DNA from 3 places in the uncultured Zoogloea sp. genome. Region 2 is predicted to be linked to each of the others. Evidence: predicted binding sites of a transcription regulator. Region 2 holds the regulator's gene; each other region holds the start of a gene.
What was found. The regulator FNR, encoded in region 2, switches genes on or off when oxygen is low (the NO sensors DNR and NnrR bind a similar motif). The targets are predictions, from matches to a motif close to TTGANCTAGNTCAA.
Positions count from the first base shown of each region.

Region 1: a site for FNR is predicted at 2,135-2,148, ahead of Q0672_RS18255 (cytochrome c oxidase subunit 3 family protein). Genes of this name have one in related genera too.
Region 3: a site for FNR is predicted at 1,648-1,661, ahead of Q0672_RS20195 (bifunctional acetate--CoA ligase family protein/GNAT family N-acetyltransferase). Genes of this name have one in related genera too.

Region 1 is NZ_CALAYQ010000162.1:3,083-6,353, reverse strand. It holds gene Q0672_RS18270 (hypothetical protein) at 105-419, shown strand; gene Q0672_RS18265 (isoprenylcysteine carboxylmethyltransferase family protein) at 596-1,087, shown strand; gene Q0672_RS18260 (diguanylate cyclase) at 1,094-2,017, opposite strand; gene Q0672_RS18255 (cytochrome c oxidase subunit 3 family protein) at 2,184-2,777, shown strand; gene Q0672_RS18250 (cytochrome C oxidase subunit IV family protein) at 2,787-3,047, shown strand; gene Q0672_RS18245 (CbbQ/NirQ/NorQ/GpvN family protein) at 3,044-3,271, shown strand, end outside.
Region 2 is NZ_CALAYQ010000140.1:25,309-28,579, reverse strand. It holds gene Q0672_RS15960 (MBL fold metallo-hydrolase) at 1-627, shown strand, start outside; gene Q0672_RS15955 (SirB2 family protein) at 703-1,089, shown strand; gene fnr (fumarate/nitrate reduction transcriptional regulator Fnr) at 1,090-1,824, opposite strand; gene hemN (oxygen-independent coproporphyrinogen III oxidase) at 1,944-3,271, shown strand, end outside.
Region 3 is NZ_CALAYQ010000184.1:1,598-4,868, forward strand. It holds gene Q0672_RS20190 (PAS domain S-box protein) at 1-1,578, shown strand, start outside; gene Q0672_RS20195 (bifunctional acetate--CoA ligase family protein/GNAT family N-acetyltransferase) at 1,827-3,271, shown strand, end outside.

The DNA.
Region 1 (3,271 bases), on a different contig from region 2:
AGGATGCAGGCCAGCGGGGGATGATAACAATCGGTTACTTGATCTTGCCGCCGGCCCACCGAAAAATGCGTCAATCAGGGTGGAAAAATAACGAGGAGACCCGAATGTACACCGTCACCGTCGTGTTCCGGGCAGACCGGGAATACGAATTTCATGTGCACGCCGCCGACGTGGCCAATCTCACCAAGGCCAGCGCCCAGGACTGGCTCCATGATGAGTTCGACGAGCTGGAATGCACCCCGAGCAACCCGGTGGGCAAGGTGCTGATGCTCGACGTGATCCTCAACGTGGCCAAATACGGTGGCGAGCAGCGCTTCGCCCAGGGCGGCGAATGGGCGCGGAGCTTCGCCAGCAGCGTCGCGGTGGTGCTCGACCGCCCTGCCGTGCGCATCGACGTGCCGGGCTTCGTGGTGGGCTGAAACGCCACCCCTGCACCGCGCCGCCCCGAGGCCTAGAATGGCGGCTGGCGACGGCATCCGGCCGTCGAACGGGGATGACACGCGGTGGCAGGCACACGGACAGGCAACACGGCCCACGGCTTTCGCCGACGGGCGGATCTGATTTCCGGGGCGCGGCCCCACGCCGGGAGCCGGCCATGACGCGCCGCGCGCCCTGGTGGAAGGGCCCACGGGGCGAATGGTATGTGGTCGCCCAGGGCGGCATCTTCGCGCTGATCGCCTTCGGGCCGTCGTCATTGCCGGGCCTGCCGGCCTGGCCGCGGGTGCTGGAATTTCCCGGCCGGGCGCTCGGCGCAATGCTGCTGGCCCTCGGCGTGACGATCTGCGCCGCCGCCGTGCTGCGTCTGGGCCGCAACCTCACGCCCCTGCCCCATCCGCGGGACGACTGCCGGCTGGTGGAAACCGGCCCCTACGGCTGGGTCCGTCACCCGATCTACTCCGGGCTGATTCTGGCGACCTTCGGCTGGGCGCTGATCGCCCAAGGCTGGCTCACCCTGCTGTGGGCCGCGCTGCTGCTGGTGTTCTTCGACATCAAGTCGCGGCGCGAGGAGGTCTGGCTGCTGGAGCGCTTTCCGGCCTACGCCGACTACCAGCGGCGCGTCCGCAAGCTGATCCCCTTGATCTACTGAGCCGCGTCAGCCCAGCTCGGCCCGGTTGCGGCCGTTCTGTTTGGCGCGGTAGAGGTTCGCGTCGGCGCGCCGGAACAACTGCGCCAGGGCACCTTCGGCGCGGCTCATGTGAACGCCGCCCACCGACAGCGTGCTCACCCCCCACTCTGCATTGCGCGCATGGGCGATCCCCTGCCGGCACACCGCATCCACCGCGACCCGGGCGATCTCGGCGAGCGCTTCGGGGGTGCAGCGGGGCAGCATCATCGCGAACTCCTCGCCGCCATAACGCGCCACGAAGGCATCGTGGGCAAGGCGCCGGGCATTGACCTCCTCGACCACCTTCTGCAGCGTCGCGGCGATCGCCCGCAGGCAGTCGTCGCCCGCCAGGTGGCCGTAGTGGTCGTTGAACAGCTTGAAGTTGTCCACGTCCATCATCAGCAGCCCGAAGGGCGCGCCGCAGCTGATCGCCTCGCCCCACTGGTGGTCGAGCCGCAGATCCATGTAGCGGCGGTTGAACAGGCCGGTCAGCCCGTCCTGGCTGGCCTGGGCCTCGAGCTTGCGGTTGGCGAGGGAGAGTTCGGCCCGCAGCCCGGCGATGCGCGCCATGGCCTTCATCTTGGCCTGGACCACGCCCTCGGGGGCCGACTTGGGGATGAAGTCGTCGCCGCCGGCCTCGATGGCCATGACGAGATTTTCCGGGGTGTCGGAGCCGGTGAGGAAGATGATCGGCGTCCACGCCCATTCCTGGGTGGCCTCGACGGCGCGGATCTGCTTGGCGGCCTCGAATCCGTTCATCACCGGCATCTCGATGTCCATCAGGACGAGATCGGGCGCCGACGCCTGAAAACGCTCGACTGCAATCTGCCCGTTCTCGGCGATGACCACCTCATGGCCAACCTCGACGAGCCGCGCGCCAAACACCGACGTGATGGTTCGGGAATCATCCACCACCAGAATCCGCATACCCCCTCCCCCAGCCCGTCTTTCTTATATCTAAAGTAATAATATCCCGAAATCTCCCGCCTATCCGGGTACACGCAGCAGCGCCGCCTCAAGCGCTGACACTTGGTTCAGATCAAGGCTGGCCGCCCGCCGCCCGCCGATACTCGCGGGCATGGACACCACCGCCCCACCCCAGCCAGCCCCCCACCCGGCCAGCGCGCCGCCCGGTGATCTGGCGATCTGGTTCTTCATCCTCGCCGAGCTGCTCGCCTTCGGGGTCTTCTTTGCGGCCTATGCCTTCGGGCGCGCCCACAACGTCGAACTCTTCAACACCATGCAGGAGACCCTCGATCGCAAGGCCGGCGCATTCAACACGGTGCTGCTGATCACCGGCAGCTGGTGCGTGGCCCGGGCGGTCGAGGCGGTCGGCCGGGCCCGCGCGCAGACCGGTGCACGCTGGCTCCTCGCCGGCATCGCCTGCGGCGGCGGCTTTCTGGTGGTGAAGGGCTTTGAATACGCGGCGAAGTTTGGTGCGGGCATCAACCTGTCCACCAACACCTTCTACATGTTCTATCTGTCGCTCACCTTCTTCCACTTCATGCACGTCATCCTCGGGCTGGTGATCCTCACCGCCCTGTGGTGGAAGACCCGCCAGGGCGACTACGGCCCGGACAACATGAACGGCATCGAAACCGGCGCGGCCTACTGGCACATGGTCGATCTGGTGTGGATCGTGCTGTTCCCGCTCGTATACGTGATGCGCTGAGGGATTGCGATGAACACCCGACACCTCAACATCGTGCTGGTCGTGCTGCTCGCCGCCACCGTCGCCACCTTCGAGATCGGCGAGCGCGGCGGTGGCGGAACGGCCGCAATGGCCATGCTCCTCTCCATCAGCTTCATCAAGGGCCGCCTCGTGGTGCTCGACTTCATGGGCCTGCGTGGGGTCAAATTCTTCTGGCGCGGCCTGCTGCTCGGCTGGCTGCTGCTCGTCTCGACGCTGATCGCCGTCGCCTACTGGATCTCCATCCCATGAATGCCCCGATGACCACCAACATCCCGTTCTACGAAGCCGCCGGCAACGAAGTGGAAGTCTTCGAGCAGGCCTGGAAAAACCGCCTGCCGCTGCTCATCAAGGGCCCCACCGGCGTGGGCAAGACCCGCTTCGTCGCCCACATGGCGGCGCGGCTGGGGCTGCCGCTGTACACCGTGGCCTGCCACGACGATCTCACCGCGGCCGATCTGGTCGGCCGCCACCTG
Region 2 (3,271 bases):
GGAGAGGAGGCGCTGCTGTGCGACCCGGGTGGCATCGAGATCTTTCCGGCGGTATTCTCGGCCCTGTCGGCCGAGTGCGACCCCACCAAGCTGGCCGGCCTGTTCGCCTCCCACCAGGACCCGGACATCATCTCGTCCCTGGCCCTGTGGCTGGAGTTCAAGCCGGAGCTCAAGTGCTACACCAGCTGGCTGTGGCAGTCCTTCCTGCCCCACTTTGGCGGCGAGGACACCACCTTCGTGCCGATTCCCGATCCGGGCATGACCATCAAGCTCGGCAGCCTCGAGCTGCAGGCCGTGCCGGCCCATTATCTGCACTCGTCGGGCAACTTCAACCTGTACGATCCGAAGGCCAAGATCCTGTTTTCCGGCGACATCGGCGCGGCGCTCCTGCCGCCCGACCAGGGTGGGCTGTACGTGGAGGATTTCTCCCGCCACATCCGTCACGCGGAAGGCTTCCACAAGCGCTGGATGGGCTCCGACCGAGCCAAGCGCGATTGGTGCGAGCGCGTCTCGCGGCTGGAGATCGACATGCTGGTGCCCCAGCACGGCTCAATCTACCAGGGCGCCGACGTGCAGCGTTTCATCAACTGGTTCGCGGCCCTGGAAGTGGGCGTCCTGCGCGGCTGAAGTTGAGGCCCCGCAAGGACGGGGCGGGGCGAATGCCCGACAATGTCGTCAAGGCGTAACCCGATCCGAGGCGACATGTATCTGCTCATCAAGCATTTCCACATCACCTGCGTCGTGCTGAGCGGCGCGGGTTTTCTTTTGCGCGGCTGGTGGTCGATCACCGGTTCACCGCTTCTCGCAGCCAGGCTGACCCGGCGCCTGCCTCACGTAATCGACTCGTGCCTGCTCGCCAGCGCCATTGCTCTGGCGTGGATGGCTGGGCAGTACCCCTTCGTGGATGGCTGGCTGACCGCCAAGGTGCTGGGGCTCCTGGCCTACATCGGGTTCGGCGCCGTGGCCCTGCGGCCGACGCGGCCGCTCGGCGTGCGCGTGACGGCGCTCGCCGCGGCGGCGGTCGTGTTTTCCTACATTGTTTCAGTGGCGCTCACCAAGAACCCGGCAGGCTGGCTCGCGCTCGTCTGATCAGATGGCGTGATGGTTCAGCAGCCGCTTGAGCCCCGGGGTGTCGAGGATGCGGATGTGCTTCTGCTGGACCGCCACCAGGCCTTCTTCCTGGAAGCGGGAGAAGGCGCGGGAGACGGTTTCGAGCTTCAGCCCGAGGTAGGAGCCGATTTCGTCGCGGGTCATGCGCAGATGGAACTCGGACGGCGAGAAACCCCGCGCGGTGAAGCGTTGGGACAGGTTGAGCAGGAAGGCAGCGAGGCGCTCCTCGGCGCGCATCGAGCCAAGCAGCATCATCACGCCGTGGTCGCGCACGATCTCGCGGCTCATGATCTTGTGGAACTGGTGCTGCAGGCTCTCCACCTGGCGCGACAGTTCTTCGAGGCGGCTGAAGGGGATCACGCACACTTCGCTGTCTTCGAGGGCGATGGCGTTGCACGAGTGGTGTTCGGTACTGATGCCGTCCAGCCCGAGGACTTCGCCGGTCATCTGGAAACCGGTGACCTGATCGCGGCCGTCCTCCAGAATGACATCGGTCTTGAACGAGCCGGCGCGGATCGCGTAGATCGCCTCGAAGGACTCCCCGGAGCGGTAGAGATGCTGCTGACGCTTGATCTTGCGACGGCTTCCGACGAGCTCGTCGAGCTGGTTGATTTCCCGCGGGTCGAGCCCGAACGGCAGACACAGTTCACGCAGGTTGCACTGGGAACACGCTGTCTTGATCTCGATAATTGTTGCTGGAATCGCAGAATTCATCTGTACGCTTACCACCTGGACTTGAGAGGATTTACCAACCTTTGGAGCCCTTTGATCCACATCAATACGATTACAGGATGATTCTGCGATCGTTTCGCGGAACTAATAGAAGCACGCCCATGAACGCGACTCAAAAAGATCTGATTTTCGACCCCGAGCTCATTCGCAAGTTTGATGTGAATGGCCCTCGTTACACTTCGTATCCAACCGCAGACCGCTTCGTCGAGGCCTTCAACTCCGACGCGCTGTGCGACTGGCTCGGCAAGAGATCGATCGGCGGGATTGGCAAACCGCTCTCATTATACTTCCACATCCCGTTCTGCAATACGATCTGCTACTACTGCGCCTGCAACAAAATCATCACCAAGGATCACGGGCGCTCGGCCAAGTACCTGGAGTACCTCGAGAAGGAGGTCGATCTTCAGGTCGCCTGCCTGCAGGGCCCGCGGGAAGTCCTGCAGCTTCACCTGGGTGGCGGCACGCCCACCTTCCTGTCCCACGACGAGTTGCGCCAGCTGATGGGCATCGTGAAGAAGCACTTCACGCTGGTGCCGGACGGCGAATACTCCATCGAGGTCGACCCGCGCAAGGTCGATGAAGCCACCGTCGCGCTGCTGGCCGAGCTGGGCTTCAACCGCATGAGCGTCGGCATCCAGGATTTCAACCCGGATGTGCAGAAGGCCGTCAATCGCGTCCAGAGCGAGGAAGAGACCAAGCTGGTGATCGACGCGGCCCGCGCCCACGGCTTCAAGTCGGTGAGCGTCGACCTGATCTACGGCCTGCCCAAACAGAACGTCATCAGCTTCAACCGCACCCTGGAGCAGATCCTGGCCCTGTCGCCGGATCGCCTGTCGATCTACAACTACGCGCACCTGCCCAGCCTCTTCAAGCCCCAGCGCCGCATTGTCGATGCGCAGCTGCCGTCGGGTGAGACCAAGCTGCAGATCCTGCAACTGGCCATCCGCCGCCTCACCGAGGCCGGCTACGTTTATATCGGCATGGACCACTTCGCCAAGCCGACCGACGAGCTCACCACTGCCCAGCGTCAGGGCCGCCTGCACCGCAACTTCCAGGGCTACTCGACCTACGCCGAGTGCGACCTGCTGGCCTTCGGCGTCTCCGCCATCGGCAAGGTCGGGCCGACGTACGCCCAGAACGTGAAGACGCTCGACGAGTACTACGACATCCTCGACACCGGCCGCCTGCCGGTCCTGCGCGGCATTGAGCTGACCCCGGACGACCTGCTGCGCCGGGCGATCATCCAGGCGCTGATGTGCCACTTCGAGCTGTCCATCGAATCCATCGAGATCGCCCACCTCATCGACTTCAAGAAGTACTTCGCCGCCGAGCTCGCCGACCTGCGCGAGATGGAGAAGGGCGGGCTCCTGAAGATCGACGACCAGTGGATCAGCGTGATGCCGGCCGGCCGCATGCTGGTGCGGGCCAT
Region 3 (3,271 bases), on a different contig from region 2:
ATCCCCGGCCGCGACGACACGCCGCCGTCCTTCGCGGTGGTCGTCGAGGACATCTCCGCAGTGCGCGACACCCTCGACACCCGCCGCGCGGGCGAGGAGCGCTACCGCCAGCTGTTCGAGCTCTCACCCGAGGCCACCCTGGTGTGCATCGATGGGCGCATTCATCTTTCCAACGCCGCCAGCCGCCGCCTGTTTGCCGCCGACGACACCCGCGCACTCGAAGGCGTGGCAATGCTCTCGCTGGTCCATCCCGACGACCGGGCGATGGAAGCCGCGCGGCTCCAGCAGTTTGCCGCCAACCCCGAGCAGACCGGCCTCGCCCCGCTGCCCCTGCGCTACCAGCGCCTCGACGGCGAATGCATCAACGCCGAGGCCACCGGCGTGCGGATGCGCTTCGACGGCCAGCCGGCGGTGCTTTATGTATTGCGTGACGTGGCCCGCTGGCTGTCGGCCGAGCAGGTGCTGCGCGAGAGCCGCGCCATGTACCGGGACGTGGTCGAGTCGGTCAACGAGATCCTCTTCCAGACCGACGGCGAAGGCCGCGTGACCTTCCTCAACCGGGCCTGGCGCCACACCACCGGTTTCGACGGCCGGCTGTCCATCGGCCAGAGCCTGCTGGATTTCGTCGCCGACGAAGACCGCAGCCGGGTCGAGCAGCACCTGCGCAGCATCCGCGAAGGCTACGAGGACATCGCCCAGTTCGAGTTCCGCCTGCGCACCCACTCCGAGGGCCTGCGCTGGGTCGAGGCCACCATCCGCCCCCTGCGCGACACCTACGATCACGTGGTGGGCAGCTCCGGCACGCTGGACGACATCACCGCCCGCAAGGAAGCCGAGCAGTCCCAGCGCAACCTCAACCTTGAGCTCGAAGCCCGCGTACGGGTGCGCACCGCCGAGCTCGAAGCCTCCAACCGCGAGCTCGAAGCCTTCTCGTATTCCGTGTCCCACGACTTGCGGGCGCCGCTCCGGGCCATCGACGGCTTCGCCCAGATTGTCGCCGAGGACTACGCCCCGCGCCTGGACGAAACCGGCCGCGAATACCTCCACCGCATCCGCATCGCCACCCAGAAGATGGCGCGCCTCATCGACGACCTGATCGACCTGGCCCGCCTCACCCGCCAGGCCATGAAGCGCGAGCAGGTGAACCTCAGCCAGATCGTCGAACAGATCCTCAACGAGCTGCGCCAGGAAGACCCGGAACGCGCCATCGAGATCCACGTCGAGCCCAACCTCGTCGCCGCAGCCGACCGGGCGCTGATTCGCGTGGCGCTCGAAAACCTGCTGCGCAACGCCTGGAAGTTCACCAGCCGCCGCGACGTGGCGCAGATCCGCTTCCACGCCGAGATGCGCGACCGGCAGATCGTCTATTGCGTCTCCGACAACGGCGCGGGCTTCGACATGACCTTCGCCTCCAAGCTGTTCCTCCCCTTCCACCGCCTGCACGGCATCAGCGAATTTGCCGGCACCGGCATCGGCCTCGCCACCGTCCAGCGCGTCATCCAGCGCCACGAAGGGCGCGTCTGGGCCCAGTCGACCCCCAACCAGGGCGCCAGCTTCTTCTTCACGCTCTGCCACTGATCCGGCACCTCCGGGTGTTGTGCGGCAGCCAAACCGTTGCTGCTACGCAACAGCCTGAATTCAAAAGCGTTGATATAAGTCACAACTAATGTTGTGCATCGCAATACATCGGCACTTTTACCAATATCCGGCAGCATTCTTGCGGGTTAAAATTCGTCTGTTAACTGACGATAAGAATATCCGCGGCTACGGCAAGGGTCATGGTCGCCCCAGCAGACCAACCGAATTGCACTAACCGAGCATCCATCATGAACGAACGACACTACCTCACCCCCCTCTTCGAACCCCGGTCCGTGGCCGTCATCGGCGCCACCGAGCGCGAAAACTCCCTCGGCAACGTGGTTGTCCGCAACATGCTGGAGGCGGGGTTCAAGGGCAAGTTGTTCGCCGTCAATCCCAAATACGAAGAAGTCCTGGGCGTCCCCTGCTACAAGAGCGTCGAGGACATCCCCCAGCGGCTCGACCTCGCGATCATCACCACCAAGGCTGACCGCGTGCCGGCCATCGTCGACGCCTGTGGCCGCGCTGGCACCAAGTCGGTGGTCGTGATCCCGTCCGGCTTTTCCGACGCCGGCCCCCGCGGCAAGATGCTCGAGAAGAACACCATCGAGAACGCCCGCCGTCACCGCATCCGCCTGCTCGGCCCCAACTGTCTGGGCGTGCTGCGCCCCGAGCTCGGCCTCAACGCCAGCTTCGCCCACGGCGGCGCCACCAAGGGCTCCATCGGCCTCATCTCCCAGTCCGGCGCCCTCTGTTCGGCGATCCTCGACTGGGCGCGCCCCAACAACGTCGGCTTCTCGTCGGTGGTTTCGCTGGGCACCTCGGTGGACATCGACTTCGGTGAAGTCCTCGAATACATGGTGTCGGATTCCCGCACCGAAAGCATCTTCCTGTACGTCGAAGGCATCAAGGACGCGCGCCGCTTCGTGAGCGCCCTGCGCGCCGCCGCCCGCGTCAAGCCGGTGCTGCTGATCAAGGTCGGCCGCCACCCGGTCGGCTCCCACGCCGCGCTGCTGCACTCGGGCGCAATGGTGGGCGAAGACGCGGTGTTCGACGCCGCCCTGCGCCGCGCCGGCGTGATCCGCCTGTACAACCTCGGCCAGCTGTTCGCTGCCGCCAACGCGCTGTTCTCGCACTTCCGTCCGCGCGGCAACCGCCTCGCCATCATCACCAACGGCGGCGGGCCGGGCGTGATGGCTGCCGACCGTGCCGCCGACCTGCGCATTCCCCTCGCCACCCTGTCCGACGCCACCGTCGCCAAGCTCAACGAGATCCTGCCGCCCACCTGGTCGCACACCAACCCGATCGACATCATCGGCGACGCGGACGCCGAGCGTTACCGCAAGACGCTCGAAATCGTCCTCGCCGACGAGAACGTCGAAGGCGTGCTCACCATGCTCTGCCCGCAGGCCATGAGCTCGCCCACCGAAGTCGCCCAGCAGATCATCGACGTCGAACGCAACGCCGACAAGCCCGTGTTCACCTGCTGGATGGGTGAAGAGCAGGTCCGCGAAGGCCGCCACATCTTCGAAGCCGCCGGCATCCCCACCTTCCGCACGCCGGAACCCGCCGTCGAGCTCTTCGGCCACATCTCGGCCTACTACCGCAATCAGAAGCTGCTGGTCCAGACGCCGTCGTCCCTGTCGTCGGATCTCAACCCGCCGTCCGTCGAGAGCGCCCGGCTGGTCATCGA